3 regions of the Desulforhabdus amnigena genome follow, and region 3 is predicted to be linked to each of the others. Evidence: riboswitches for the same ligand, from Rfam matches in the RefSeq annotation. Region 3 holds a riboswitch; each other region holds the start of a gene.

Region 1 (10,407 bases), 190 kb from region 3:
CCTGCTCACCAGGTAGGCCATCAGGAGGCAGACAAAACCCACGAGCACCGTGGTGGAAACGCCGATGGCTTTGATCCATCGGAGCGGCCCAAGGATTTCGTCCGCTTCCATCTCGGCGAGAATGCCCCATTGGTAACGCGGCAGCCAGACGTAGGACCCAAGCACTTCCCAACCCATATAGTTCTCGTAGATGGCCGTTCCCTTCTTTTCCGACAAAACGGAGCTTATCCCATAGGTATCGAAGCTCTGATCGTATGTCTCGGACCAGTCCAGGAATCTGGACTCGGAAATGATCTTCCGGTCTTTATTCACGAGATAAGTCTCTCCCGTCTCACCCAGCCCGATGCGCTCCACCATGATGGGATCAATGGTCTTCGAGAGGTCGAGCACGGCAACAATGAACGCCAGAGTCCTCCCCTCCCTCGCATTGATCCTTGCCGCAATCCGGAAATACCATCCCTCTTTCCCGGGATTCCTGTATACAGGGCCAAGGACGGGTCTCTCGCTCTTCTGCACCCGCTTGATTTCTTCAAGGGCCACAAAATTCTGATTGCCGACAAGTTCAGGGTGCGTCGAAGCGAGGACCTTACCGTTCGGCAATACAATAGAAATGGTTTCGTAAGATGGAGATCGCCTTTCGATGATCCCCAGGGTATCCTTGAGCAGGTCCTCCGGCATTTCCGAAGGATTATTGAGACTTTCACAATAGCGTTGACAGGCTTCACGGATGACCGGCAGCCGTGAAAGGATACCGACATCGTCCAGTCGCTCCTCGAGCCAGGATCCCAGATGATTTGCCTTGTTTTCGGCCACGGTAGCCATGTGCTGAAAAGCCAGGGTAATGAGCGTCTTTTTCGCCAATATGTAACTTTCGTAGCCCATGATGCCGATGGGAATCACAACGATCAGCAAAATAGCCAGAAAGAATCGATGCGAGATTTTCTTCTTTATTTGAAGCATGCCTCTTCCCGGGAAAATGTCGGCACTATACCGACACCTGCATATATACTCTGCACGGATACAATGAAGATTTTTGACCATCATGCAGGAGCAACTATCGTTGCCATTGCGTGCATGGTTTCCACGATGCAAGAATTAACTGAGGAATGATCATAATTCAAGGGAACGCTGAAAAACGCCGATATGCTCTGGGCTGATAAAAATCCCTCTTAACCCTACAACGCCTACAACGCGCCCTGGCTCAGCCCCCTTCGAGTTTCTTCTTTCTGTGGGAGAGATAAGCGCGGTGATTTCTGATCTCGATCCACTGGACTAAGAGCCTATCCGAAAACCCCCTGTGGACTTTGCGACCCCCCTTGCTCCCCCCTCAAGGGGGGTGTCCGCTGCCGGGGAATGTTTTCGGATAGCCTCTTAGTCAGGTTGAAAATAAATCGTAACTCCATCCAGAAAGGGACGGCCACGATAGTAATTTTCATTGACGACAAGTCCGACTTCCTCTTCCCCCTTCCTGTGGCTGAATCTGAAAGGTACTGATCCGATAGGGTGGTTAGCAGAATCAACATAATTGACATCAGATTGAGGAAGGATTTCGAGAGACCATATCTTTTTCAGGAAATCAGGATCATCTTTGGTAAACAAATAGCTATAGATGAAAGGAAATAATCTCTTTGCACTGCCACCCTCTGGCCCTTTGGGGTCCAGCAAACCGATCGGCCCCCAAACGTCAAACCAGAGGACGTTTCCGCCTTCAGATCCTTGTTGCCGTGGATGGGATCGTTTACCCATGCGCCGGGCAGGGCCGCCCCCCCCCTTGGCGATCTGGGCATGGATCAGTCCGTCCTTCCAGGGCAGGCGGTAGACCACTCCGCCCAGGGGGCTGAACTCGGAGCCGAAATCAAAGTTGTTGTCATAGCCAATCGCCGTCAAAACCCCAGCACCAGGTGACTCAAGCCCTCGATGTCATGATTCAGCCTGAAACTGATCCCCCACTGCTCCTTGTCATAGTCGAAGCCTCTCGTCCTGGAATGGACCTCTAGTGTAATCGTCCAAAAGGTCGAACTGTTGGTGTCGCCCTTCGATGGTGTAAGTGAAGTTGTCGGAAAAGGCGGTTTCGTAGAGGAGCCGCTGATAGATCCCGGAGCGGTAAAAGTCTTCCCAGAAGTGGTGTCGTAGCTGTCAATGAAGACAGGCGGCGCGCGATCTCGCTTCAGCTGATGGTGGAAAGGGCTTCGCTATTATCATAAAATAACAATAATATCAACTTCATAAATAGCACAGTCAGGAATTCTCATTTTGGATGGTCTTCATGATGAGAATTGCTGGGGGGCGGTTGCCTCCGTTCAAACTTGCTAACACATCGACGCCAGCGCCTCCGAAACCTGGCAGGTCAACCTGTAAATTCTCTCCGCCAGTTCAGGAGACAACAGGCCCGTACCGCAGGCGGGCGTGATCATGCTTTGTTTTAGCAGCGTTTCCCGGTTCAAGCCGAATCTTTCCAATTGCGACCAAAGGTGCTCCAGGCGAAGCAGCAAAGAATGGGAATCTTCCTCGAACGCCCGCTCCATCGTGGGGACGATGCCCCAGGCCAGCACTCCGCCACGTTCCAGGAAGTCGAGAAGCTCCACAGCATAACAAAGGATCGAGTCCCCGTACCAATACGCATCCAGGCTTAGAATGTCGAGGTTGGACTGCAAGGGCACCGACCAGTCCGCATTGTTGCAGGAATGCAGACCCACCCTGGCATTTTCTGAATGGAGTGCTGCAAAAATCGAATTGAAATCCTCGAGGATCATCTCCCGGGTTAAAGTGATGTGAAGATAGGAGCCATAAGCACTGATACCCGGATCGTCTACAAAGATGATTGCCGGACGGCCCAGGCCGGACAATGTGACAGCCTGCCAGCGCGCATGCATGGCCAGAGTTTTTACAAGCACATCTCTCAGCTCATCCCGGTAATAGGCCATCCGCCCCCGATCATCCTTCAGGTGGAATCCGGCAGTAAGAGGACCCACCATATGCCCCTTGAAAAACCTTATGCCGCGCGGGCCCGTTCTTTCGATGCTTTCCAGAAACGCATAAAATCCTTTCGAATTGTCCCTGGGGAGAGCGAAGCTCTGCAGTGCGTGGGAATCACCCTCTTCGGCAGCCAGGAAAATCGTGTAAAAGCGGGTCAAACGGTCCGGCCAGGCGGGATCCGCCGTGTCAAAGCAGGGCACCCCTCCTTTGATTTTGATCAATCCGGTTTCCACGAGCACCCGCAAAAACTGAAACACGAAATTTTCTTCCGTTCCCCTGAGAGGCAACTGAGGCCAATGTGGAATGGCCGTGAAGTACCTTCTCACGAAGGAGACCGCCTTGGCCGGATCAACGAAAGGCAAGCTTCCAACGCCGGTGGCAAGACCGCATGGGGAGAATTCGAAAGATTTCTTTGCGTTCATGACCCTCTTTTGGCTTGAAAAGAAGGATTTTATTGCGTTCACTCATGAGTTTTCGCCGGGTGATTCTTTCCACCGGGAATCATCGCCCGGGTTAACGGTGAATGCAATGATTATCATGCTCCTTTGACAATGTCGAATCATGCTTAACCTGGCGCCAATCCCTTCAAAGGACGATTTCAGGAACTGCCAGGCGGAGCCCGGCCAGCTTTTCTGCATCCCTGGAGGCGACGATCACACCCGTGTCCGAGCCGAGGGCAATGAGATCCGTGACGTGAAGTCCTTTGCCCGTGAGCTGCTCACGCACCCACTCGGCGGCAAAAACCTTCCCGTTGTAAGTATTGAGCAGCATGTTCAAGTCAAAAAGGGCGGCCTTCTGGGGACGATGCTCCCGGAAAAAGTCGTGGACGACCAGGAAGCCGTCGGAAGTGAGGCATCGCCGGGCTTCATCCAGCAGATGGACGGCCTCGGTCTGCGCATAGGCGTGGAGCACATTGGAGAGGACCACGAGATCGAAGGCCCCTTCGCTCACCGGCCAGGGCTCCAGGATATTGGCCGGGCAAAAAGTCATTCGATCTTCCAGCTTCCTCGGGCGCAGCAATTCGACGGCACAATCCAGTACGTCCGGCAAATCGAGCAGGGTCGCCACGGCGCCGGGAAAACGCTCCAGGAAACCGGCCGATACGGCCCCGGAACCCGCTCCCACATCCAGGATATTTCCCGAAACAGGGCCGAAAAGCGGCAGAATCTCCCGGATCTTGATCCGGGCGACATCATCCATGGCGCGGATGTAGCTGCGGATGCGCCTAGCGAGCTGCCCGGGTTCCCGGGCAACGGAGTCGGGGACTCTTCCGCCGGCCTTGAGAGAGCCCTTCAGGTTCCCCCAGGGAGCGGCAAGGTACCTGCGCCAGAGGATGGAATTTCCCTGGTAGCCTTCCTTCCCTTTGACGAGGTAGTTTGAAGCGATTGGGGTGTTGTAATAGAACCCGCCATTATAGGTTGCCAGACCCATGGCGCAAAGCGCATCGAGAAAGCGCTCCACTGCCGGGGCATCGCATTCCAGCAGCTGCGCCATTTGAGCGGCGGAGCTTCCCCCTGGATCGAGCCGGGAAAAGACATCCAGCTCCACCGCGGTGAAAAGCGCTTCCGAAAACCAGTATCCCGTAGCCAGATCCTCCAGATACTGCGCACCGCTCTCCCGGGAGTCATGTTCCAAAAACGGCAGATGTCTCATCCTGCATCCCTCAAGATTTTCTGCTCACCCCAGCATCCTCGAAGGTGAGCATCTTGTTGATCACCTGCGCCGCGGATTCCACGATATTCATGGCCAGGGCCGCCCCGGTTCCCTCTCCCAACCGGAGGTTCAGATTCAACAGAGGCTTCAGGCCCAGTTCCTCCAGCATCAACCGGTGCCCGGATTCCAGGGACTGATGGGCGGCGATCATGTAGTCCAGGGAAGGGGGAGCCAGCCTTTTGGCCAGCAAGGCCCCCGCCGAGGAGATGAAGCCATCCACCAAAACGGGCACCTTGTGGCGGGCGGCCCCCAGGATCAGGCCGGCAATGCCGCCGATCTCGAATCCGCCCACTTTGGCCAGAACATCCACGGGGTCGGCGGGGTCGGGGCTGTTCACATCCAGGGCCTTTTCTATGACGCGGATTTTATTTTCGAGGGCATCGTCGCCGATTCCCGTCCCCCTTCCGGTGACTTCCCGGACCGGGTACCCGGAAAAGGCCGCAAGGATGGCGCTACTCGGCGTCGTGTTGCCTATGCCCATGTCTCCGGTGGCGAGCAGTTCAACGCCTTCTCGAACCAGGCGACCGGCGATCTCGATGCCGGTCTCGAGGGACTTCACGGCCTGCTCGCGGCTCATGGCCGGGCCCTGAACCATATTGCGCGTACCATAGTCCACCTTGCGGAAGAGGACTTTTCCTTCAAACGACCTGTCCAGATCGCTGCCAACCCCCATGTCCACAACCACCACGCGGGCCCCCACGACCCCTGCCAAAACGTTGATGGCCGCCCCCCCGGCTACGAAGTTCGCCACCATCTGGGGGGTCACCTCCCGTGGAAAGGCGCTCACGCCCTCCTCCACCACCCCATGATCCGCAGCCATGGTCACCACCGCTTTGCTCGTGACGGACGGCCGGAGGCTCTCCTTGACGGCCGCCAGCTGTTCCGCCAGACCCAAAAGATCTCCCAGGCTTCCCTGGGGAATGGCCAGGTTATCCAAATGTTTCCTGGCCTTTAGACGCCAGTCGGCGCTCAAGGGTTTTATTCCCTCCAAAGTAGTCTGAAGTATCGATCCCATTCGATTCCCTCCGATTCCTTGAAATAGAGCTGGTTTCTTAGAACCTATCCAGAAACCACCTGTGGACTTTGCGACACCCCCCTTGGTCCCCCCTTGAGGGGGGAATTAAAGGGGGGTGTCCGCTGCCGAGGTAGGTTTTTGGATAGGCTCTTAATCTGCGAAAATCTGCGCAATCTGCGGATAAAAAAGTCTGATGGCCAGACCTCCGATTTTCATCATCCCCATTCAATCCCGGTTCAGGCGATGCCGAAATACCGGGCTGCGACCTGCGCCGCGCACTGGGGGCCGCAAACGGCACAGCAATGGCCGCCGTCCCTGTTTGCGCCGTTCGCTTTCATCTTTTCGGGATCGATGGAAAGGCCGATTTGCCGGTCCAGGTTCAGGGCCACCCGGGCCCGGGCCATCTGCAGGTCCTTCGAGAGAGCCTGCCTGTTGCCTCTGGCCAGGTCCGCCGCGTGGGCGGCGATGCGGGCGGCGATGATCCCATCCCTGACATCCTGTTCCGTGGGCAGCCCGAGATGTTCCGCCGGTGTGACATTGCAGATGAAATCGGCACCGGCCGCACCGGCTATGGCGCCGCCGATGGCCGAAGTGATGTGATCGTATCCGGGGGCGATATCGGTGGCCAGTGTTCCCAGGACAAAATAGGGTGCGCCGTTGCACAAACGCTTCTGCAGCAGCATGGTTGCCCGGACATGGTGCATGGGGACATGCCCCGGTCCCTCCACCATGACCTGGACTCCGGCCGCATGAGCTCTCGCCACCAGCTCACCGCCAATGATCATCCCCTGCAGCTGCGCTCCATCGAGGGAATCCGCCGTCGCACCGGGCCGGATGGCGTCTCCCAGGCTCAATGTCACGTCGTAGCGCTTCAGGATCTCGAGCAACCGGTCAAATTGCTCATACAAGGGGTTTTCCTTATCGTTGTGCAGCATCCAGCCCGTGAGGAAAGCTCCACCCCGGCTGACCACGTCCGTGACCCGCCCGGTGGTCTTGAGGCGCTCGATGACCTCGAAGTTCAAAGCGGAGTGGATCGCCATGAAGTCCACACCTTCCGCCGCCTGCCTCTCGATGGCCGCGAACATATCGTCCGCCGTCATGGCCACCACGCTTCCCCGCTTTTCGATGGCCTCGATGGCGCACTGGTAGATGGGTACGCTTCCGACGGCAACCGTTGCCTGCGCCAGCGTCTGCCGCCGCACGCCGTCGATATCCCCGCCGGTGCTCAAATCCATCACGGCATCGGCCCCCGCATCCTGCGCGACGGCAAGCTTGCGGGCTTCCATCCGGATGTCGTCCCGATCGCTGGAGGTACCGATCAGGGTGTTCACTTTAACCCTCAAACCCTGTCCGATACCGCAGCAGGTGAATGCTTTTCGCCTGATGTTTTTGGGAATGACGATGCTCCCCGAAGCCACTCCAGCCTGTATAAACTCGATATCCACATTCTCCCTGTGAGCCACCATTTCCATTTCGGGAGTGATTCTGCCCGCACGGGCCGCCAGCACCTGAGTCATGGATTCATCCTTTCTCTCAGCAAGATCGTTCGGAAGTCCCTAAATACCGGGACACCACTTTCATCGCACAGTACTTTCCGCACATGGCGCAGGCAGAAGAAGATTCCTCGCTTCTCTGCCTTCTGAGCTCCCTGGCTCGCTCGGGATCTATGGCCAGGGCAAGCTGTGCTTCCCAGTCCAGCTCCTTCCTGGCCCGGGAGAGTCGCAGGTCCCACTGCGCGGCTCCTTCGAGCCCCCTGGCCAGGTCCGCGGCATGTGCGCCGATGCGTGCGGCGATCACCCCCTCGCGCACCTGGGCGACGTCGGGAATGCCGATGTGTTCGGCGGCCGTGACATAGCAGATGATGTCGGCTCCCGCCCATGCCGCTATCGCTCCCCCGATGGCGCCGTTGATGTGATCGTAGCCGGCGGCGATATCGGTCACCAAGGGACCGAAAACAAAGTAGGGCGCTCCCCTGCAGAGGCTTTTCTGAAGCGTCATGGTCGCCTCGATGTGGTTCAGGGGAACATGACCCGGCCCCTTTACCATGATCTGGACTCCCGCTTCCCTCGCCCGCCTCACGAGTTCTCCCAGGACGACCAGTTCGTGCACCTGAGCGCCGTCCAGGGAATCGGCCACACACCCGGGCCTCATGCCGTCGGCGAGACTGACCGTGACATCGTATTTCCGGGCTATTTCCAGGACACGGTCATAGTGCTCATAGAGCGGGTTTTCCCGCTGGTTGTGGATCATCCATCCGATGAGATGGGAACCGCCGTAGCTCACCAGGGGGTCTATCCTGCCTTCGTTTTTGGCCCGTTGCACGATGTCCATGGTCGTGCCGCAGTGCAGCGCCAGAAAGTCGACCCCATCTGCTGCCTGGCGCTCGATCACCTCAAAAAGATCCTCAACCGTCATGTGCACCGGGGACGTATGTTTTGCCGCCGCTTCCGCGATGGCCTGATAGAGGGGAAGCGTTCCCACGGGTGTGGGGGTGACCGCGAGGGTTTGGCGCCGCATGGCGTCGATATCTCCGCTGACGCTCAAATCCATGATGGAATCCGCACCGGCGTCAACGGCCGCCCTGATTTTTTCGACTTCGACACCAACGCTTGCACCGGATCCGTAAAGACCCACACTGGCGCTCACCTTGGTCCTCAGCCCTGCGCCTATCCCCAAGGGGATCATGCCGCTCCGCCGATTGTTTCGGGGTATGACCAGCGTGCCCTCTGCAACACCTTGCCTTACCCGTTCGGGAGAAATTCCCTCTTTTTCCGCCACCTGTTCCATTTCCGGCGTGATTTTTCCATTAAGAGCTTCACTCAACTGATTCATCAGATCCCTTTCCTGGTGTTGATTTTATTCATCAGGACCGGCACTTGGTTTACGCATGCACCATGCCGCCTTTCAGAACAAAAAAAAGTCCATGCCGATTACGGCATGGACTTTTCCATCATCCATGAACACCTTGTACCAACCCCCACGGGTTGTGTTCATACACTTTCAGGCAGGTCTCCTGGCTCCCGGATTAGAACGCCCGCGCCTCCCTTCCCGCCTGCCTTGCCAAAAACGGACGACCGACGGTGGATATGAGGTGGACTACCGGTTACAGTGGCGGGACCGCCCGGGATTTTCACCCGGTTCCCTATTCTCCCTTTCGGGCACCTGGAAAGTGCTCATCTCAATTTTTTGCGACCCTTTTTATTCATACCGCGAGATTTTGTCAAAAGAATTCTCACGGTAAAAGGGGGCAGGCCTTCTTGGACAAGCACTTTTTCTTTTTGATTTTGTCCTATGTCAAGGGCTGACCCCATATGCATTAACTCAAACCTTCCTTAGCCCTGAAGACAAAAATGTAATCTTCATCATTGATGTCTATAGCCAGGTCTCCACCTCGGGCGTGTGCGTAGGTAAGCCAACTGGGTTCGCCCCTGCCACAACATTCAACGGCGCTCGGAAAGTATGTCCCGCTTTTTCTGTCAAACCAGCTGAGCAGCATCGGATCGGAACTGTAAGTGTGAGCACGCTTGTAGGCAGCATCTCGGGCTCGTTCAAAAGAGAGGTCTTTTTCCTCGATGCGCAGGTGAATCGCCTTGTCAAACATTCCTGCTGTCGGCAGTTCACAGCTTTCCACGCAAATCACCTCCTTTTCACACCAGAGAGCATCCAGATTGTTCACATCTTTCTACTCTCTCACTACGAGGGCAAACATGACAATATGCGCAGTGTAAATCACACTCACGAACAGCATAAGGTCAGAACAGGGGTTAAAGAGCTCGTTTCAGAGAAATCACCCTTCATTCCAATCCTTGCTGCCATGCTTGCGGGTTCGTTTTCCAGCAGATAGCCTAGTGTCCGGATTTTTTCCTCCACAGGCAAGCCTGCATCTACTGCAATCCAGTCGCTTCCATCCTTATGAAAGCGCACCCCTTTCCTCATATCCAATCCCCGTGCTTCCACATATTTTACGTTACGGGATTGTGCAAGTTCACGAAGAGTTGTATAGTCAAGGGTGCTTGTTTTGCATCTTATCTTTTCCATTAGAAACATCACCCCTTTCTATTTCACTGAAAACCATCCTTCCGGTTTCGACTACAATAATAATCATTTGATTGGAAAGATGCCATCTCCGCGGGCCTCACTGCAATGGGATGGTTTTTCGAGAGCCGCTCACTTCCACGAAGCTTTTCTTTATGATGCCGGACAGTTGCCGGCTCTCCCTGACATCCGATGGTGCTCTATTTGTAGAGGTGCGCCAACCTGTCTTTGCCGTCCGGGAACATGGCCCCGTAAGGTTCGGTGTAACCCGTGTCCTTTACCGTCACGAACCGCATTCCCGAATTGTTCAGCAGGACCATCAAAGGATCGGCTTTGTGAGGGTCGAAGCCACCCGCTGCATCCAGGAGGTCTTCCTGCATTTCGAGCCGCTTCACCTTGCCGATGATGAGGACATATTCCTTTTCGATGTGCTGCCGAACCAGACTGCATTCCATCCATGCGAGGCAGCCTTCGATGCCGGGTGGTTTCACCGTTTTGGACGCTTTCGGAGTCAGCCCCGCCACCACAAATTCGTCTGTCTCAGGTGGATAGTGCTTTGCGGTAGGAATCACGTGCTTCACCATCTCCACGGGGGGAACATTCAAAACGAACTCTCCCGTCTTTCGAATATTGCGAAGTGTATCCCGTTTGTGCCATGAAGCCACACA
Region 2 (10,407 bases), 2.5 Mb from region 3:
CCGTCGGATCAAGAACAATCCCAGAATCCGTTTCTTCACCATGGCGGAAGTAGAAGCCATTTCTGGTCAAGAAGGCGATTTTGACGTCTCCATCAAATTGAACCCTCGATATGTCAATGAAAAGTGCACCGGCTGTGGTAAGTGCGCAGAAGCCACCAGCATGGAAATTGACAACCCCTTCAATTATGGTATGGACAAAATCAAGGCGGCTTATCTGCCCCATGACATGGCTTTCCCCATGCGCTTCGTTTTGGACCCGGCATTGGTCGCCAGTCCGGACGCGCAAAAGGTAAAGGATGCATGTCCTTACGACGCCATCGATTTGACCATGGAGCCCAAGACCGTAAACCTGAAGGTGGGAGCCATCACTTGGGCAACCGGTTGGAAACCGTATGACGCCACCAGGCTGGATACTCTGGGATTCAAGAAGTACCCCAACGTTGTCACCAACGTGATGATGGAGCGTTTGGCTGCATGGAACGGACCTACGCAGGGCAAGATTGTGCGGCCGTCGGACGGCAAGGCTCCTGAAACGATCGCTTTTGTTCAATGTGCTGGTTCCCGTGACCAGAATCATCTTCCGTTCTGCTCTTCCATTTGCTGCATGGCGTCCATGAAGCAGGCCACATATGTACGCGCCCAATACCCCGACGCCAAAATCTACATCTTCTATATCGATATCCGGGCAATGGACAGGCTTGAAGATTTCTACCAAAAGGTCAAAGAAGACCAGAATATTCAGTTTTTCAAAGGAAAGGTGGCCAAGATAGAAGAAGACGCCGCCACTAAGAACCTTGTTTTGCGGGTCGAAGATACCGCTGCTGGAGCCTTGCATCAGATAACTGTGGATATGGCGGTACTGGCAACAGGAATGCAGCCCAATACGTCCGATTCACCGATTCCTGGGACCGTGGGCAGTGATGAGTACGGATTTGTGGCATCACTTGAGGCCAAACCGGGCATTTATGCCGCTGGTTGCACAAGAACCCCCGTTGGCGTTTCTGAAGCGGTACAAGATGGCACGGCAGCCGCACTTAAAGCTATCCAATCCATTGCCAGGAGGTAGACTCAATGGAGAAAAAGTTAGCAGTATATATTTGTACTGGATGTGGCATCGGAGATGCCCTCGATATAGATCAATTGAGCGAATTGGCGACCTCGGAGCTGTCGGTTCCCATATGTAAGGTCCATGCAAACCTTTGCAGTAAAGAAGGGGCTCAGCTCATTAGAGACGATATGGCCAACGAAGGTGCCAACACGCTCGTCATAGCAGCCTGCTCACCTCGCGTCATGTATGATGTTTTCAACTTTGAGGGTACCATCATTGAACGTGTCAACCTGCGCGAACAGGTTGCCTGGTCTCAGCCGCCCAAAGCAGAAGATACTCAGATGATGGCTGAGGATTACCTCCGAATGGGCGTTACAAAAGCCAGCAAGATGGAGCTTCCCGAACCCTACAAGCCGGAAGAGGAATTGTCTCGCGATATTCTGGTGGTGGGCGGCGGTTTGACAGGTATGACCGCATCCTTGGAAGCGGCCAAAGCCGGCTATTCAGTTGTCCTGGTGGAAAAGCAGGCTGAGTTGGGTGGTTATCAGAAGAAAGTCGGTAAAAAAGTCACCTTTCCTTATAAAGAAGTCCAGACCAACGACATCGATCAAATCATTCAGGCGGTTCAACAAAATGATAAGATCAAAGTCTACACGGGAGCAAAAGTAGAATCACTCACTGGTGGCCCTTGCGTTTTTAATGCTACCATCTCCCAAAACGGCTCGAAGATGGAGCATCGTATTGGTGCGGTTGTCCAGGCTGCTGGTTGGGAACCTTATGATCCCACTAAACTGGATGCCAAGCTGGGCTATGGTGCATCTCCCAACGTCATCACCAATGTCCAGTTTGAAGAAATCAGCCTCTCCGGCAAGATCACCCGCCCGAGTGACCAAAAGATGGTCAAGAATGTTGCCTTTCTGCAATGTGCGGGACAGCGTGATCCCAACCATCTGCCGTATTGTTCCTCGGTGTGCTGCTTTACCGCCTTGAAACAGGCCATCGAGGTCAAGCAACAAGATCCCTCGAGCAACGTTTATGTGATTTACAAAGAACTTCGGACTCCCGGTCAGGGTGAAGATTTCTATAGAAAGGCCCAGGAAGAGGGCGTTATTTTTGTACGCAGCCAGGATCCCGAAGTGCTGGTCAGTAACGGTGACGTCAGTGTCCAGGCTTTCGATGAGCTTTTGGGCGATACGATCGTTATCGGCGATCTGGATCTGGTCGTTCTGGCTACGGGTATGGTTCCCAGAACAGCGTTTGGTGAGGATGTAAAAGCCAAAGAGAAGAAAGAGGGCGAACCCGAAGTTGAAACTCCTCAGGACGCTATTCTTGCTTCCGACATTCTCAATCTTCAGTATCGGCAGGGACCTGAACTTCCCGGTCTAAAGTATGGTTTCCCCGATTCTCACTTCATCTGTTTCCCTTATGAGAGCCGTCGTACGGGTATTTATCCGGCGGGCCCCGTACGCCGCCCCATGGGTGTGGCCAATTCTATCGAAGATGCTACGGGTGCTGCATTGAAGGCGATTCAGTGTATTGAACTCACGAGCCGCGGTCTGGCCGTACATCCTCGCGTGGGTGATGCAAGCTTCCCTGAATTTTTCATGCAGCGTTGCACCCAGTGTAAGCGTTGTACGGAAGAATGTCCGTTCGGTGCTATTAACGAAGACGAAAAGGGAAATCCGCTGCCTCAGCCTACCCGTTGTCGCCGTTGCGGTGTTTGCATGGGTGCATGTCCGGAACGTATCATCTCCTTCAAGAACTATTCGGTGGGAATGATCGGTGATACGATCAAATCTATCAATGTGCCTGAAGAATACGACGAAAAGCCTCGTATCCTCGTTTTGGCCTGTGAAAACGATGCCTATGCTGCGCTGGATATGGTCGGCCTGCGCCGCATGACCTACAATGCCTGGGTGCGCGTTATCCCTGTGCGCTGTCTTGGTTCCATGAATCTTGTATGGGTTGCTGACTCGCTCTCCAAGGGTATTGATGGTGTTCTGCTTCTAGGTTGTCAACATGGTGAAAACTATCAATGCCACTTCATTAAAGGAAGTGAGCTTGCAAATATTCGGTTAAGCAAAGTCAAAGAGACATTGGATCGACTTGTACTGGAATCCGATCGCGTTCGTTTTGAAGCTGTTGCCATTACCGACTATGATAAACTCCCCGCTCTCCTTGATTCCTTCGCTGAAAAACTCAATGAAATAGGTCCCAACCCCTACAAGGGATACTAATTCTCTTCTCTTGCCCCCATGTCCATCGAGAACATGGGGGCGCCGATACAAATCGGGAGCCTTGAACCGAAGGTAAAAAAAGGAACATCCGGCGCCTTTTTCGTGAGATTGCTTGGCGTTGAGGCATTCCAGGCTCCTGATTTTATCAGACTTTGCTTTGTGAAAGTCATCTTCCTAACTTCTATAGTGACAGGAGGCATTGCGATGAGTAACAGAGTCGACCCCACCTTGATAAAAGATTTGGAATCCTTCGGTCTTAAAGACGCCAACAAATGCTTTAACTGTGGAAACTGTACGGCCATTTGCCCTCTCTCGACACCCGAGAATCCTTTTCCAAGAAAAATGGTGCGGCTCATCCAATTGGGACAGAGAGAAAAATTGCTCCATGCTCCGGAACCCTGGCTCTGCTATTATTGTGGAGATTGTTCAACCCATTGTCCTCGCGGTGCGGACCCTGGTGAAACCATGATGGTCATGCGACGCTATTTGACCTCTCTTTACGATTGGACAGGTTTTGCCCGCAAATTTTATACATCTGAAAGATTTGAAATCATCGCCATCTCTATTGTTGCCTTGTTGGTCGGAATTGGACTTCTCATTTTCAATACTGGCCATCCTAATTGGGAACATGCCGCGTTGAACTCCTTATGGCCTGCCGAACATATTGAAATTGCAGATCTCATAATGGGTGGAATCCTTTCCTTTCTGCTTTTGAGCAATGTTTTTCGGTGCTTTAGAATCATTATGGGGAAGCTGGCGTTTAAGGTCCCTCTCAGGATTTATGCTACCGAAGCCAAGGAACTGTTGCTTCATTTTCTGACTCAAAAGCGTTTCGGCAAATGTTCGGACAAGATGCAATGGTTCGTACACCTGATGATTATGACGGGGTACTCATCCGTTTTTCTGTTGGTCGTTGTGTTCATCAGATGGTTTCAACGCGATCACATTGAATATGCGTTCTCGCATCCCGTACGATTGGTGGGGTATTATGCGACGTTTGCGATCCTATACGGCACCACCTATGCCATCATCGGACGTTTGAAGAAGAACAAACCGCCCTATCAAAATTCCCATCCGACCGACTGGATGTTTCTCATTTTGTTGCAGTTGACAACCCTGACCGGCATCTTTGTTCACTTCACCCGCTTACTGGACTGGCCCGCTACAACCTATTTCCTTTATATCATTCATATGATGGTAGCTGTTCCCATGCTTGTTCTGGAAGTACCTTTCGCCAAATGGGCCCATCTGGCTTATAGGCCCGTAGTGATTTACCTGCTGAGAGTAAAGGAGCGGTATGCCCAGGAGGTTCTGGCACCGGCAACTGAAAGTCAGATCGCTGTAGAAGCTGCAACTTCCTGATCGAACATTTCATTATCATCATCGCTCTTGAATTTTCAGAAAAATTACATTCCAAAAAGAAAAGCCCATGTAAGGTGCTGGAAAGGTCCTCGCATGGGCTTTGTTATTGAGATGAAATATTTTTAGGCTGTTATTTCCAGATGTTATAATATATTCGTTTTTCAGATTCCAATACCTGTTTTTTTCCATGCCTTTTGTGTGCCTCTATGAGGAGCACCAACAATGCGAAATGATCAAGCTCAATTTTTTATTTTACCATCGATAGCAGCAGTCGTTTCTCGATGCAGTCGTGTATTCTTTCATCCCGAATTGGTGCGACCCGCTGTGGAAAAATGGGGAGATTATTTTCGGGATTTGGGAGAATGGCAAAACGTTTGTCACTTTTTCGATGACTCCGAGGAAACCGTTCGTTGGATTTTTGTTTTGGACATTTTAAACCATTGCTTCTGGCCAGATGTGGGCGAACCGACCTGGACAATACACTACGGTGGAAGTCCCCGATCAGGTTATTGGGGGTTGGCTGCAAGTCTCAAGCGTGCTCAAGAAAGTGGGATTCCTATCACTCAACCGGATTTTCTGGCAAATCTTTCTGCCGATGATCTGAAAGGGATTTTGTCGGGAAATGTGGAAATTCCACTCTTTGAAGAACGGCTTTTCAATCTTAGAGAAGCGGGTCGGATTCTGAACTCTACGTGGCGGGGTGATATCATTCATCTACTTGAGTCGGCAAAAGGAAATGCCCTGGTCGCAGTAAAAAAAATCGTGGATTCTTTTCCCAGTTTTCGCGATGACGCTCGATATGGTGAGATAGAAGTCTATTTCTGGAAAAGAGCACAAATCTTCATTTCGGATGTGAATCTGGCATTTGCTGGACGAAAGTGGGGAAAATTCATACATATGGATAAACTCACGGCTTTTGCCGACTATAAGTTACCTCAAGTTTTGAGAGCATTGGGAGTGATCTCATACCATCCGGACTTGGCCAGCAAGGTCGATTCCATGCAAGTATTGTCTCAGGGGTGTGAGGAAGAGATAGAAATCCGGGCGATGACTGTATGGGCGGTGGAAGCACTAAAGAATGCATTTGCGGCACAGGGAAGAGAAGTCAGCAGCACCTGGGTTGACAACTGGCTCTGGCAATTGGGGCAGATGGAATCCTTCAGAAAGAGGCCATACCATCGCTGCCGTACCATTTTCTATTGAACATGTCACATCCAGTGCCGAATGAATATTTCTTGAATCTGCGTCGTTCTGAACATTCGCCTGTCAGCAATACCGTTAATTGCTTACTTTCTGATTATCGAGTTCTCTATAATGTGTTATAAGAATTTCAGGGGGCACCACCAAAAATCAAGTTTCTGTTTTGATGGAGCAGGGATGGCCTTGCTCCTGATTGTCGCGCCCGAGTGGCGTTGGGGCAGGTGATTTCACCGAGCTCTATTGTAGACCATGACGTCGGTCATCGTGAGGAGTGCGCACTTAACCCATCTCCACAATTGAGAAAGGAGCCTCTTATGCTGTTTATGGCCATTTTTAATTATTCTCCGGAAGATCGTAATTTGGTTATCGAAAGAGGCATGGGCGGAAAGGAAAAGGACATTGGAGTGACGGTCAAGGGGGAGTGGTTTGACATTTCGGGGCATCGCGTATTCCGTCTTTTCGAGGCCGATGATGAAATTCATCTCGCATCATCCATTTATAACTGGACGGATCTGGGTGTGGCTGAAATCATCCCGGTGATGGAGACAGAAAAAGCGCTTAAGCTCATCAAAAGAACCCTCAAAAAATCTTAGTACTTTTCGAGAAAGAGTTTTTTCTGTTAAGCCTCTTCGTTGTGCCTGTGTGCTTAAATGGGAATACGGTGAAAAACCGTAGCGTTTGGCCGACGCTGTGAGCGGGGATGAAATCTGAGAAACAGCCACTGTTCCTGCAAGCCCGTATATTTTGGGCAAGGAATGGGAAGGAACAGAGAGTAAAGCGAACCGCAAGTCAGAAGACCTGCGATGGAGAGGATGCCTGAGTTTTCAGGGTAATGGCTCGAGATTGCCGAAGCCATCAAGCAATCCTTCAAACATCCCTTTGCGGAGAAGTTTGAAGGATTTTTTTTTGGAACGGTTATAGTTCAAGTAATTCATGAAGGAGGATAAATTGCAAAATCTCAAGAACTTGATGAATCGTATTGAACCCTGTTCAAAGGAATGGCAAGAAAAGGCATGGGAGAGACTGCATTCTCAGATCCGGCCTCGAGGTTCGCTTGGACATTTGGAAGTGATTGCCTCACGTCTGGCTGCCATTCAGGGTACTCTGACGCCGTCAGTCAAAAAGAAGCTCATCTTCACCATGGCTGGAGATCATGGTGTGGCAGAAGAGGGAGTCAGTGCATACCCCCAGGAAGTTACCGGACAAATGGTTTTCAGCTTTATCCAGGGATGGGCTTCCATCAATATCTTGGCCAAACATGCTGGAGCTGATGTCCGTGTCGTGGATTGCGGAGTGGCGGCAGACATCCCCGAAGAATGGCAGGTGGTGCATAAAAAAATAGGCAAGGGAACAGCAAATATTTGCAAAGGTCCCGCCATGAGCAGAGAGCAGGCTATTCAGGGACTGCTCCTTGGGGCTGGCCTGGTCGAGAAGGCCTTTCTCGAGGAAGGGTATGAACTGTTTGGTACGGGTGACATGGGAATAGCCAATACCACACCTTCGACGGCCATTGTTGCAACATTCAGTGGAAAACCCGTCTCACAATTGACGGGTCGCGGCACCGGGATTGATGATGAAGCTTTCAATCGAAAAGTCAGGGCGGTCGAAAAGGCATTGAAAGTGAATCAGCCGGATTCTGAAGATGCTTTGGATGTGTTGACCAAGGTGGGAGGTTTTGAAATTGCCGGTCTTGCTGGAGCCGTTTTGGGAGCTGCGGCAGTGAAGGCGCCCATCGTGTGCGACGGTTTCATCGCCACAGCCGGGGCTCTGATTGCCTGCCGGTTGATGCCTGTTGCGAAGGATTATCTTTTTATTTCACACCAGAGTCTGGAGATCGGACATGCAACCATGGTGGAGCTCCTCGGGTTGCGTCCAATTTTGGATCTTGAGATGCGTCTCGGAGAAGGTACGGGATCTGCCCTGGCTATGAATATTATCGAAGCGTCTGCGAAGGTCCTCAAGGAAATAAAAACCTTTGCAGAAGCGGGGGTCACAGATACGGGACACTGATAGACTGCAGGATGAGAAGGGGAGCTCTTTCCCTTCTCACCAGCAGTGAAGATCCAGTAGATCTAACCACAGCTCAAAAGTGCTCCCATGGCGTTCAATGCAGTTGATCCCAGGTTGAAGATACAGCTATCCCATGTGCACTCATTCTGGTGCTGTTTATAAAGATTTATAGATGTATGGGGGATCAGAGCCTGGAACATGGACATCCTTCAGGAAGTGTCAAATCGTATTTGGAATGGCTGTGCCCGGACTCTATCGAGGAAGTCCCGAGCGAGCCTGAGGTTGCGCCAAGCTTCGAGAAGTCTGAACGCGATGTTTTTGGCCGATCCCACTCCCGTGGGGAAAGCTCTCCGAAAGAGACTGCCTCTTTGGATGAGCTGAAAAAGAGTGCAGGCGATCTGCAAGAGAAGGTAGAAGATCTTGCAGGCGACATCATTGTTGCTGTAAACATGTTCCAGTTCAAATCCCCCGTTTTTTTGGACATTGAAGCCCTCGTTTTCAATGATCCATCTGCTCCTTCCTCCATCGTTGGCTATTTCGATGGCGCTTGCCTGACTGATTTTGAAATTGGTAACCCACTGGAATCGAGTGGTCCTGATCTGCCCTGTCTTATCCGGTTTGGTCTCAAGGCACCGGAGAACGCAAAGGGAGTGCTCTCTGTTTTCAGTATCGATATAGGGAATGTTGTTTACCCACCGGTATTGCTGGTGAATTCTGGCTTCTTTGCCTGTCCGGTACTCGAGGTGACACTCAGGATGGAATCTCTGGAGGGCCTCGAACTGTTGCTCAACGGAGGGGAGGTTATCCTTGTGAACGATCAAGAACTTCCAGCCGTATCGGTTGCACAGGTCAAAGGTGGGGCCGCCGGCAAAGAGGCTATCGAGGCTGATGCACAGGGGAAGCCGGGGGAATCTTTCTTTGAGTCTTTGTGCAAGCCGGTAGAAAGCCTTGAGCTCACAGTCCTGTTTGCCGGGATTCTCCCCGGGGTTCTCGATGAATTCCGTCATAAGGGAGAAGGCGAATCCGTTTGGGGTCACGAGCTTTGCCTCGAGCACCTCGTGGTAGTAGATCGTCTTGGTTCCGTGAGTCCGGGTGAGACAGTACGGGCAATGTCTCTTGTCGAAGGAAATGGTCCCCGTCCCATCGACAGCCACAACATAGTAGATGCCCCGAAGTCTCCAGCGAGAGAGCACCTTCTTTCTGATGAGGGTTTCGGCCATCCCGGTAACGGCCTCTTGAGCCTCTTGCGGAGAGAGCCTGAGGTAGAGATCATTAAGGGTATCACCATGGGGAAAGGAGTCGACACCGAAAAGGATCTCGAACTTTTCCCTGGAGGGCTCATTCTTTCGGAGTTGGTATGTGACCTGTCTTCTGGCTCCGAGTCTCAGCAAGAACATGAGAACTCCTGCAAAGCAAAGAGATGCAAGAGGGTAGTTGATCTTCCTCTGGTCTCTCGGATCGGATGCGCCTCCAAAAATCTTCTGGAAACCACCGAAGAAATGCTCCACCGTCTTGATGAGAATTCCGATCAGAGCTTCCTGCTCCTGCTCAGCGCTGTCCGTGGTAGGATTCATGGTTCGGAAATCAAAAATGAGATTGTTTTTCAATGCGGCCTCCTTCACCCAACGGGAACTCCAGTTGAGCGTGAAGAAATTATTTTCTCTCTTGAGAGGAAGCCCTCTCGTTTTTTGATTTTATCCCGATTTACTGTGCGAAGAAAAATCAATCGTTATTGCTGCCTTCTCACCTATGCTGGCACGATCATTTTTCAAATGGCTATTGCCAATATGTGGTCTGAAATTTAAGGTGAATCTGTTATTATTATATTTGTTTGTAAAAATGCTCTCAGGATCGATGGGGGTACTTGCAATGACCTTATCGAGCGGTTCATTAGGAGATATATTATAGTTATAATATGATGGCAATCAAAGCAATTGTAAGGAGAATGAAGTCATGGCCAATATTATGCCCGAAGGGGAATCCATCCGCAGGGCTGTGAAATGGATTTCTGCACGCCTGGAGGAATCTCCCAGTGAGTCGCCGATGAAGTATGTCAATGAAGCTGTCTCAAGATTCGACCTTTCATCGAAAGAAACAGAATTTCTGATGGAATTTTATCGGCAGCGAAAAGAGAAATCCTTATCTGACGCATAGATGGGATTGATTGTGGATTCAAGGGTTCGAGTCCTTCCAGATCCATTGCTTTCCATAGAGATCCCTTTGTATCGTCCCATGGCAGTGCTTCTCATTTTAAAAAACTTCCCCTCTCAGGGGGAAATTTTTAGAACAAAGTCCCGCTTTGAAGGGGGATTGAAGGGGATGTCGCAAATGCCAATATCATGAAAGACGTCCAAAAAGAGAATTGCTGGTCCCGTCTTCTCATGTTCAGTGGAATTCAAAATTGGTTTAAGGAGAAATGATGGAACATAAGCAGTTGAGATGTGAGGACTGTGGCTGGGTCGGAAATGCTTTTGAACTGGTTCGAGTCAATTTTACAATGGGTGATCCACAACCCTGCTGTCCAAATTGCGGAGGTGACCGCATTGGCGA
Region 3 (10,407 bases):
CGACATGCTTGTCAAAATAAGTTTGTGCCGCAGCTTCCACGCCATAGGCCCCCGAACCAAAATAAATCTGGTTGAGATAGAGATAGAGAATTTCGTCTTTGCTCAGCGTGTGATCGATACGGTAGGCAAGGAGGGCTTCTTTGAGTTTACGGATAACCGTGCGTTCCGGCGTAAGAAGGAGAGATTTCACTACTTGCTGCGTGATGGTGCTTCCTCCCTGAACAATTTCCCCCGCCTGAAGATTTTTCATAAAGGCCCGAAAAATGCCGGGAAGATCGACCCCTCCGTGTTCATAGAACCGGCTGTCTTCGGCCGCAAGAAAGGCTTTTATCAAATAGGGCGGTACCCGATCCAGAGGAACCAGAAACCTGCGTTCCGTATAAAATTCCCCAATGAGAGAACCATCGGAAGCATAGACACTCGAAACCAGAGACGGATGATAGTTCTTGAGAGCGCGAGCACTGGGCAGAGACCGATCCAGCTGAATATAAAAGGCGAAAGCCGCAATACCCGCTATGGCGACGACACAAGCGATGAACCCCAAAAAAGTGAACAACAGCCAGCGAAGAAGGCTCATTTCCTGCCTCCGCCTGAAAAAACCTAAGTGTTTCATCTATATCACCTCATAAGCAAGAGAAATTTAAAATTTTTTATTTTGAGGCAAAATCAGAAAAATTCCAACCTTTTTAACATAATCACAATGCCAAGGAAAGAAACTCCAAGAAATACCATCGAAAGGCAGGCTTGAATGTTCGATGTGGGGATTTTAGCTTAAGCACTGAAGCAATAGCAACGAATCTTTGACATTCCGCCTCATTGATGTAACGGCGGTCGATCCTGCATTACGTCGTGAAAGGAGGAAACCAGGACCATGAAAGCACTCTGTTTCCACGAACACGGGGGGCCTGAAGTCATACGGTACTGCGATGTTCCGGATCTTCAACCGGCACCGGGTGAGGTTCTCATCCAGGTCAAAGCCTGCGCCCTCAATCATTTGGACATTTGGGTACGGCGGGGCTGGCCGGGACTTAAGTTGCCGATGCCCCACTGGGGCGGCTCGGATGTTGCCGGTATTGTGGCGGGACTGGGGCCGGGAGTCACCGGTTGGAGCCTGGGAAGCCGTGTGGTGGTGGATCCGGGTTCAAACTCCGTAGAGGATGAATTCACCCGGCGCGGAGAACATAGCCTGAGTCCCGGTTACCACATTCTTGGCGAACAGGTACGCGGAGGGTTGGCGGAATATGTGGTCGTCCCGGCGGAGAGTCTCATGGCCATGCCGCAGGATATGGATTTTCCGTCAGCAGCGGCCCCTCTCCTGGTTACCCTCACAGCCTGGCGCATGCTCATCCACCGAGCCAAACTGCGTGTTGGAGAATCGGTTCTGGTAGTGGGGGCCGGAGGCGGAGTGAACAGCATGGCCATCCAAATTGCAAAGCTTGCAGGGGCAACCGTTTACGTGGTGGCAGGCAATGAAGAAAAGGCAGCCGGCGCACGGGAGCTGGGAGCCGATATCGTTCTGGATCGTTCCAAATGCGACTGGGAAAGGGAAGTGTTAAAGCTCACGGACAAACGCGGCGTGGATGTCGTAGTGGACAACGTGGGAGCCGCCACCATCCACAAGAGCATGAGAGCGGTGGCGCGTGGAGGCCGCATCGTCATAGTGGGAAACACGAGCGGCCCTCAGGCCGAAATCGATATCCGCTTCATCTTCAGCAAGCAGATCAGTCTCATAGGAAGCACAATGGGCACACATCAGGACTTCAGAGAAGTGACCTCTCTCCTCTGGGCGGGAAAACTGAAACCTGTCATCCATCGGATCATGCCCCTCAAAGAAGGGCGCCGGGCTTTCGAAATCATGGAAAAGGGCGACCAGTTTGGAAAGATCGTCCTCGAACCGTAGATAGAAATATTTGTAAATGAGACTTGACAGCCATCCCCCCTTGTAGTAGAGGAATACTCGATATAATTGCATAGTGATCAGGTGCTGCAAAGCTTAAAAGGGAATCCCGTGACAATCGGGAGCGGTCCCGCCGCTGTGATCGGGGACGAAAGCCGCCTTTAAAGCCACTGTCACATTCGGGATGTGATGGGAAGGTGCGGTGAGTAGAGAGATCCGAGAGCCAGAAGACCAGCCTGACCACTTGAGGACTCGGTACGGTAGAATACTGAAGGACCTCGAATACGGAGTGCAGACCTCATCGGCTTTACAGGCCGGGAATTCTACTCTACGAAAGCGATGCCTTTCATATGCAAAATGTCTGCAATGCCCGTATAGTCTTCCCTAAGGATCAAGTTTAAACAGGGTGCAATCCTTAGAGCTTCGGCTCTAAGGATTTTTTTTTGCTTCAGCACCAGCCCTACCTCAACACACACTAACCTCTTACCCCCTGGAAGCACTCGTGCTTCCAGGGACTCTTCAACGTTCATGGAGGTCCAGGATGAAAAAAGGCTTCATTCTTTACGTGACGGAAGGGAAAAACGCATTGCAGGATACAATGGACTTGGACGAGACGCGGAACCGGTTGGGAGCGGACCGGGTGTGTCTTGCAACCTCCGAATCGGATATCGCCTACGGTTGGTGGAAGATGATGACTCAGGGAGTTCACACGGTCTTTTGTGTCAGGGCTGCATACAGCGAAGCCCAGGACGCCTTCGAAATCCAGGGAACCCCTTTGAGACTCTGCGGATAGAAAAAGGGGACCCTCCGGTCCCCTCACTTGGCTACGTTACTGCCTCAACATCCAGTTGTGGATGGCAGCATGCAATGCCTCTGCAGCCAGATAAGCGCAGTGGGTCTCTTCTTCGGTCAGTCCCTTGAGCACCATGAGGATTGTATCTCCCTCTATCGCCGCAGCATCGTCTATGTTTTTTCCTCTTGCCAGTTCCGCCGCCACGGAACCACACGCCAGGCTGGAAGCACACCCGTCAGAGAAAAAGCTTATTTCCTCGATACGTTCTCCTTCAATGCGCAGATATATTTCCATGGTTTCACCACAGTGACCCGTGATGATACCCGACGAAGTCGGATTTTCCATTCTTCCCATGAGAGTGGGTTCCCGATTCAGATCGAAAAGCTTTTCTCCGTAAACCTCTTCTTTCTCAGCCTCCGCATATTCCCGAACAGTGCCCATAAGAATGTCAGAAGATTCTTGCATGACTGGATACCCCATTCTTTCTTTTTTCCCATACGTTTGAAATTTATGTACCATACATCATACTCATCACCCAAAGGAGATACCCAAAAAACTCGATCTGCTCAACCCCCAATATTGAACTCAAGACAACCGCTTCATCACTTCCCTGAAAATAATCAGTTTTTGTATATCCTGTGTTCCTTCCCCCAGAGAAGCCGCCCAGGCATCCATGGGAAACTTGTGGATGGGGTGCTCGAAAATCACGGAGGCGGCTCCAAACAGGTCGGCCGCCCACATTCCCACCTCGCGGGCAATCTCTACCGTAAGATACTTGGCCATGGACGAATCCAACCGAAAGTCTCCGCCGCGGTCTTTATTCCAGCACGTTTTCCACAGCACGAGCCTCGCCGCTTCGATCCTGCTGTAGAAATCGGCAATTTCAAAAGATTTCGCCTGGTAATCAGCTATCTTTCTCCCAAAGACTTCCCGCTTCCGGGCATGATCCACACCCAGTTCAAAGGCTCCCACCGCAGTTCCCAGAGCGAGCGCACTGATGGTCACCCGGCTGTTGGTGAAAATCTCCAAAACCTGCTGCAACCCGCGTCCATGCTCCCCCAGGAGATTCTCATCGGGGACAAAAACGTCTTTGAACTGAAGTCGGGTAAGATCTGAAGGGATCCAAACCTGCTTGTTGAGCTTTTTTCTGCTGATTCCCTTCGACGACAGGTCCACCAGAAACATGGACATGCGCCGGCTTCTCTCCGCCCGAGGGCCGGTAACAGCTGTGATGATGGCAATATCACTGATATTGCCGTTAGTAACATAGCCTTTCGTCCCGTTGAGCACCCATCCGCCGTCCACCTTTTCGGCATTGAGGGAGATGTTTGCCACGTCACTTCCAGCTGTGGGTTCCGTATTTCCAAGGCATATGAGCGTATTCCCGAGGATGGCGGATTCCAGATGAGCTTTTTTCTGCGCCTCGGAACCAAACAGGGTCAACCCTTTGGTTCCAAGAGAAATCTGCACCAATACGGCGACCGCCACTCCCGGGGAAATCCTGGCCAGCTCCTCCATGAGCACCGATTGTTTGAGGACGGGTTGCTCCACGGGACCCTCCTTCCCCTGGTCAAACGCGAGCCACCCCTCTTTCCCCAGTTCCTGGAAAAAGCTCCGCGGCACCATCCTTTCCCGATACCATCCGGCAACATGGGGCGCCAGACGCTCCCTGAGAAAATCCTCAAAACGTTTTCGCTCTTCCATTATTTCAGCAGGAAGCAGAAAATCCATGGATTCTCCTCCTTTCAGATGTTCAACCGCATTTCTTCATGAACATCGTTTGATTTCCGATTTCATCTATCGAAAGAATAAAATCAAAGATAACCATGAAAAAAGGAAGTGGAAAAATCAAAAACGAGAGAGGTGCATCACCCAAAACTCATTTCATCCAGAGGAGGCTCAAGGCTGGGAAAAAGGTAATGATTCCAAGGGTGATCAGGAGAATGGCCAGGAAAGACAAAGATGCCCGGTACAGATGCACGATGGACTTTTCGAAGCGAAGGCTTGCGATAAAAAGGTTCATTCCGATGGGAGGCGTGGAATAGCCGATCTGCAGGTTGGTCAGAAAAATGATCCCCAGATGAATCAGATTGACCTCGTAGCTCATGGCAAGGGGAACGATAAGGGGAACCACGATGACCAGGGCGGAGAAAACATCCAGCACGCACCCCACGAGAAGCAAAAAGAAATTCAAGATCAGGAGAAAGAGATACTTGTTGCTCACATAGGTTTGCATCAATTCGAGAATTTTGTTGGGCACCTGCTGGTCGATGAGAAATGCGTTGAAGGCGAGGGAGGCCCCAAGAATGATGATGATTCCCCCCACCATCATGGAGGTTTTCAGTATGATGGAAGGAATGTCTCGCAGTTTCACTTCCCGGTGGATGACCATTTCCACCAGGAGCACATAGAAGACCGTAACGGCGGCAGCCTCGCTCAGTACGAGAAAACCGCCGAAAATTCCTCCCAGGACCACCAGAGGCAAAAGGATTTCCCAAATGGCTTCCCGGCCCGCCGCCGCCAGTTCGGAAAAGTTGAACCGGGAATGCATCCCTGTGCAACCGCAGCGGACCGCTGAATACATGCTGTAAAGGGAGAGCAGGATCAGCATGAGGAATCCCGGCGCAACGCCTGCCAGAAAAAGGTCTGAAATCTTGGTGTCCGAAACCACCCCGTAAATGATGAGGGGGAGGCTCGGCGGGAACAGGAGTCCCAGGCTTCCCGATGTCGTGAGGAGGCCCAGGGAGAAATTTTCTTCATAGCCATCCTCGATAAGGGCCGGATAGAGGAGTCCGCCCAGAGCCACGATGGTCACTCCGGAAGCCCCGGTGAGGGCGGTGAAAAAGGCGCAGGAAAGCAGGGAAACAACGGCCAGACCACCGGGAGTCCGCCCCAGAATGGCTGAAGAAAACCGGACAAGCCTCTTGCTGGCTCCGCTTTCGGCAAGGACATAGCCGGCGAAAGCGAACAGGAGCAGGGCGATGAGCATGGGATTGGCCGCCAGCCGGTACATTTCAATGATGACAACGGAGAGATCTACATCCAGAAAATAAAAACAGAGCAAGGCCGCCGCAGAAATGACGATGAAGAGCGGCATTCCGGAGATGGCCAGCAAGCTCAAAATCAGGCTCAGGAACATTTTCATGTTTCGCTACCGTTTGGACCCTGCTTCAGACTGATGATGAACCGGTATGCACACCGGAGGGACATGACGGCGAAGCTGAAAGGAAAGATGGTTTCGAGCCACCAGTAGGGGACGGCAGCAAACGCAAAATCCCCCATCGCCTTCTCGTTGACAAGAAAGGTCCAGGATGCGTAGAAAAGCAGGCTTCCCACAAGACAGGAGAACAGATCGCTTGCGAGCGTAACGACAAAATTGCCTTTGGGATTGAGCAGGCGGGGAAGAAAATCGATGCGAATATGCTTGTTCTCTGCCGTGGCCCGCGCGGTTCCAAGCAGGCTTACCCAGAGCACGATATGCCTGAGCAGCGTATCCCCCCAGACAATCCCCGTGGAAAAGAAATTCCGGAGAATGATCTGAAAGAGAGAAAAACCGGTGAGAAAAAGGACCAGCGCCACCAGAATCCACTTTTCGACCACTCCATAACACCGGGTCACAACCACAATGCTGTTGAGTATGGAGGAAGCCATTAGTTTCTAGGGATGCTCGGCCCTGTATTCGGCAAGGGCGCTTTTGACCCTTGCGACCGCATCAGGCGGCAGAAACTTTGGATCGAGACTGGCCATGGCTTTGTCACGCAGATCGATAAACCCTTTTACCTGGGCCGCATTGGGAGTCACCTTCTGAACGCCTCGCTTGAGGATGACCTGGATGGCCTCATCATTATCCTGGCGGGTCTTCTCATTGAGCCGCTTCAAATGTTTTGCACATACTTCCCGCATCGTCTGGCGGAGAGGCTCGGGGATCTTCGCCATCACTTTCTTATCGATGAGGAGGGCTCCACCAATATAGGAAAGAGGAAGATCCGTGAAGTACTTGATCTGGGTATTCCACTGAGTCACCAGCGCATAATAAGGCGAATTATAGACCACATCCAGGAGGTGCGTCTGTAGAGCGACCAGCACGTCCGGGATGCCTATGGCCACCGTCGAAACATCGGCTCTGTCGATCAACGCCTGGGACATGGGCATATTCGCCTTGGCCCAGACCTTCTTGCCTTTCAAATCCTCCAGGCCGGCAATGGGGGAAGTGGACATGAAATAGAGAAAACCCAGTTCAGGCCAGCCCAGGATTTCATAGCCGCATTGCAGGAAGTTCTTCCTGAAATCCGGTTCCATTTTTCCCATAACGTAATCGACTTCCCCATAATTGTGGAAGAGGAAAGGGACCTGCATCGCACGCAGAGTCGGATCCATGTCGGTAAGAGCCGTGGCCGTAAAGACTGCGGCATGGACAAGTCCAACGCGCAGCTTCCTCAACACATCCTCCTCGTCGCCGAGGACAAACCCCGAAAACATCTTGAAACCGACCTTGCCTCCCGTTTTCTGAAGCAATTCGTCGTTCATTTCCTTGAAAATTTGCATGAGCGAACTGTTGTCGGGAGCCAGTGTGGCGAGCTTGATTTCGAACTCCGGCGTTCCTGCTCCCAAGGCATGGTGGGGCGTCATGAGACAATAGGCGAAGCAAAAACATATCCCCCAAAACACGTATTTCGCGATGGGAGATCTCGATTCGGACAGAAACGATTCACGGTTGTTCTTCAAAATATTCCTCCGTCCTGGCCAGAAGCTTCTCGGCTTTTTCCTGGGCCATCACATTGCTCAACGTCAGGTTCGGTATTTCACCGGGGGAAGCAGCCAATACTTCCTTCAAAGTGTTCACGAAAAGATCACGGTCTCTGGCTCCCAGCGCATAGTACTGCGCATAGAGAACCTTTGCCATCAAAGTCTTGTCGCTTCCCAACGCAAAGGCTTTCTGAAAATGTTCTTTGGCCTCAGGAAGATTCCCCCCAAGAGCGGCGGGTTTTGCAGCCAGATAAATTCCCATCAAAAGGTGAGGCCCTCCGTGGTAGTAAGATTCATCCAGTTCCAGAAGGCGTTTCATGACAGCTTCCAGCGCCGGGAGATCCGCCATGGCTTCAACACTGCTGATATTCATACCGATCCATCCAGCCCAGGCATTGGCCGTCCAAAAGAGTTCGGGGACATCCCTCTTATCGTACTTTTGCAGGAACCGATCGAATTCCTGAATATTGCCCGAGGCCGCCCCGGCAAAATCCCCGCGATGGGAAAGGGCTCGAAATCCATAATGCTTTGCTTTGTCGTAGAGCGCTTCCGCTTCTTTTTTTTCCTCATCTGTCAGAAACGAGCCAGCGTAGGTAGCATACCCCTGACAGCCTGCGGTGAGAAGGTCTTTGTTCTTCGGGTAGGCTTCGATGAGACCATCCATGAGCATGAGATAGGCCGGCGTTCCCTGCTTGACAATGGTCGGGCTGGATTGTTTGGAAGCCGCCCTGGCGACATCCTCAACAGTGAGAGCGACGGCAGCCACCCTGGTCTGTTTCATGGGAATACATCCGGTTGAAGCCAAGAGCACGATTCCCACACCAACCACAACACGATTCTTCGCTGAAGCAAATATCCGCGGCATTGGATTTCAATTCCTTGCAGAAGGGGGAGGTTGCAATCAATCTTTTCATCGGACGTCTTCAATGCAAATGCAATTTTACTACTTATTTGCTGAAATAAGGTTTGTCAAGAATCACAAGGGCCAACACGGCAATTCCTCCTCTTCAAGGCAAATGCCCGGGGAAGGACCGTTTTATGTTCTTTCCGCTTCGGTTCCCATTGCAAAAGGACTCCCCATGTTCTTATAAGTAAAGTGTTGGGAAGAAGGTAACCGTTCGCAGCAGAAGCCACAAAAAATATAGACGCAAAAGACCAAACCGTTCATCTCACAAACCAGGAGCCAGGATATGAAGAAAAGAGAGAGTCACCCTCACTCCATGCACAAAGCCACCAAAGCGATTCACATGGGAATTCTGGAGGATTCAATATACGGGGAGGTTTCCGTTCCCATTTTTCAGAGCTCCACCTTCGCTTTTCCCAGTGCGGAAGAAGGCGCGGCGCGCTTTGCGGGAGAGCAACCGGGATATATTTACACCCGGTTGAAAAACCCCACGGTTCACGCTCTGGAGGAGAACGTGGCATCCCTTGAAAATGGCTTTGGGGGAATGGCCACGGCCACGGGAATGGCCGCCATCAGCACCGTATTCATGGCCCTTCTCGACCGGAACACCCATGTGCTCTCAACGGACTCGGTCTACGGCGCGACACGCGTCCTGTTGGAATCGGAAATGCCCCGGTTCGGAGTGAAATCCACCTTTGTAGATACTTCCGACCCCGAAAAGATCAAAAAGGCCCTGCAGCCTGAGACCCGCATGGTTTACGTAGAAACCCCCACCAATCCCACCATGATCCTCACAGACCTGGGAGCTGCGGCAAAGATCGCTCACGATCACGGGGCCCTTCTCGTGGTGGACAACACTTTTGCAAGCCCCTACCTGCAGCGCCCCCTGGAATATGGCGCGGATATTGTTGTTCACAGCCTTACGAAATTCATCAACGGCCACAGCGACGTGGTCGGAGGAATGATCATTACGAAAAAGGATGATACCTTCAAGAAAATCCGGAGAGTACTCAATCTTTTCGGAGGTACCATGGACCCTCATCAGGCATGGCTCATACTGAGAGGCGTCCGCACCCTGCCGCTTCGGGTGGAAAGGGCCCAGCAAAACGCCATGCAGATTGCCCAGTTTCTCAGCCGCCACCCCAAGGTGGCCTGGGTGAGGTACCCGGGCCTTCCCAACCATCCCCAACACCCCCTGGCAAAAAAACAGATGGACGGATTCGGTTCCATGATCTGCTTCGGCGTCAAAAACGGACTTCAGGGCGGAGTGACCCTCATGAACAACGTTCGGCTCATCACGCTCGCCGTCTCCCTGGGAGGAGTGGAATCCCTCATCGAGCATCCCGCATCCATGACGCACACATCCATTCCCCGCGAGGAACGAGAGGAGGCCGGAATATTGGATGAACTGGTCAGGCTCTCCGTAGGCTGCGAAGATTTCGAAGACCTCAGGGAAGACCTGGAGCAGGCCCTGGATAAAATTCCATAAAAAATAAAAGAAAGCCTCTCCATCTAACATTGTCGTATTCACCAAGGAGACACGGAGGGCGCAGAGAAAGACCTTATAAATGACTCCGTATCTCCATGGTTCAGATGAAACCTGGTTCTGCGAAAATCTGCGTAATCTGCGGATGAAAAAGTTTTACTGCCCCTTTTCAGTAGTCGATGCCCGGCTGCGGTTCTATGTCTTTGCGGTACGCATGCTTGATCTCCTTTACTTCACTGACGGTATCCGCCAGATCAATGATTTCGGGATGGGCGTCCCGGCCGGTCAGAATGAGGTGCATGAGATGCGGCTTGCCGCGAATCAGTTCCAGAACCTGTTCCAGGTCCACCAGTTTCAGTTGCAGGGCATTGTTGATTTCATCCAGAACCACCAGATCGTACTTTCCCGATTCGATTTTTTCCTTGGCCATCTTTATCGCCCTCTGAGCCGCTTCACGGTGTACGGGATGGGAATAGGGATTCCCTTGAATGCCGCAAAAACCCATCCCTGAGGGGATCAATTCCACATCGCAATCCAGCTTGCGGATTCCATCCCATTCCCCCGTATAAATATCGCCCTTC

Evidence for each region. Region 3 has a riboswitch for cobalamin ahead of QMG16_RS14765 (hypothetical protein). Riboswitches for the same ligand answer to the same signal wherever they lie in the genome.
Region 1: another riboswitch for cobalamin. It lies ahead of thiC (phosphomethylpyrimidine synthase ThiC); the one in region 3 lies ahead of QMG16_RS14765 (hypothetical protein).
Region 2: another riboswitch for cobalamin. It lies ahead of cobT (nicotinate-nucleotide--dimethylbenzimidazole phosphoribosyltransferase); the one in region 3 lies ahead of QMG16_RS14765 (hypothetical protein).

What each region holds. Positions count from the first base shown of each region.
Region 1 covers NZ_BSDR01000001.1:3,273,396-3,283,802, forward strand. The annotation lists gene QMG16_RS13950 (PAS domain-containing sensor histidine kinase) at 1-960, opposite strand, end outside; gene QMG16_RS13955 (hypothetical protein) at 1,372-1,887, opposite strand; gene QMG16_RS13960 (uroporphyrinogen decarboxylase/cobalamine-independent methonine synthase family protein) at 2,310-3,398, opposite strand; gene QMG16_RS13965 (class I SAM-dependent methyltransferase) at 3,562-4,629, opposite strand; gene cobT (nicotinate-nucleotide--dimethylbenzimidazole phosphoribosyltransferase) at 4,640-5,704, opposite strand; gene bzaB (B12 lower ligand biosynthesis ThiC-like protein BzaB) at 5,941-7,221, opposite strand; gene thiC (phosphomethylpyrimidine synthase ThiC) at 7,238-8,536, opposite strand; cobalamin riboswitch at 8,691-8,886, opposite strand; gene QMG16_RS13985 (AF1514 family protein) at 9,021-9,335, opposite strand; gene QMG16_RS13990 (hypothetical protein) at 9,440-9,742, opposite strand; gene QMG16_RS13995 (flavin reductase family protein) at 9,940-10,407, opposite strand, start outside.
Region 2 covers NZ_BSDR01000001.1:999,117-1,009,523, reverse strand. The annotation lists gene QMG16_RS04415 (CoB--CoM heterodisulfide reductase iron-sulfur subunit A family protein) at 1-1,066, shown strand, start outside; gene QMG16_RS04410 (FAD-dependent oxidoreductase) at 1,072-3,285, shown strand; gene QMG16_RS04405 (4Fe-4S dicluster domain-containing protein) at 3,490-4,647, shown strand; gene QMG16_RS04400 (queuosine 5'-phosphate N-glycosylase/hydrolase) at 4,870-5,850, shown strand; gene QMG16_RS04395 (DUF3303 domain-containing protein) at 6,162-6,440, shown strand; cobalamin riboswitch at 6,463-6,667, shown strand; gene cobT (nicotinate-nucleotide--dimethylbenzimidazole phosphoribosyltransferase) at 6,796-7,857, shown strand; gene QMG16_RS04385 (hypothetical protein) at 8,067-9,464, opposite strand; gene QMG16_RS04380 (hypothetical protein) at 9,811-10,011, shown strand.
Region 3 covers NZ_BSDR01000001.1:3,464,947-3,475,353, reverse strand. The annotation lists gene QMG16_RS14775 (penicillin-binding protein 1A) at 1-613, opposite strand, end outside; gene QMG16_RS14770 (zinc-binding dehydrogenase) at 872-1,900, shown strand; cobalamin riboswitch at 1,963-2,151, shown strand; gene QMG16_RS14765 (hypothetical protein) at 2,439-2,690, shown strand; gene QMG16_RS14760 (iron-sulfur cluster assembly scaffold protein) at 2,727-3,155, opposite strand; gene QMG16_RS14755 (acyl-CoA dehydrogenase family protein) at 3,276-4,421, opposite strand; gene QMG16_RS14750 (TRAP transporter large permease) at 4,570-5,835, opposite strand; gene QMG16_RS14745 (TRAP transporter small permease) at 5,832-6,341, opposite strand; gene dctP (TRAP transporter substrate-binding protein DctP) at 6,348-7,415, opposite strand; gene QMG16_RS14735 (TRAP transporter TatT component family protein) at 7,399-8,301, opposite strand; gene QMG16_RS14730 (trans-sulfuration enzyme family protein) at 8,627-9,829, shown strand; gene QMG16_RS14725 (cob(I)yrinic acid a,c-diamide adenosyltransferase) at 9,996-10,407, opposite strand, start outside.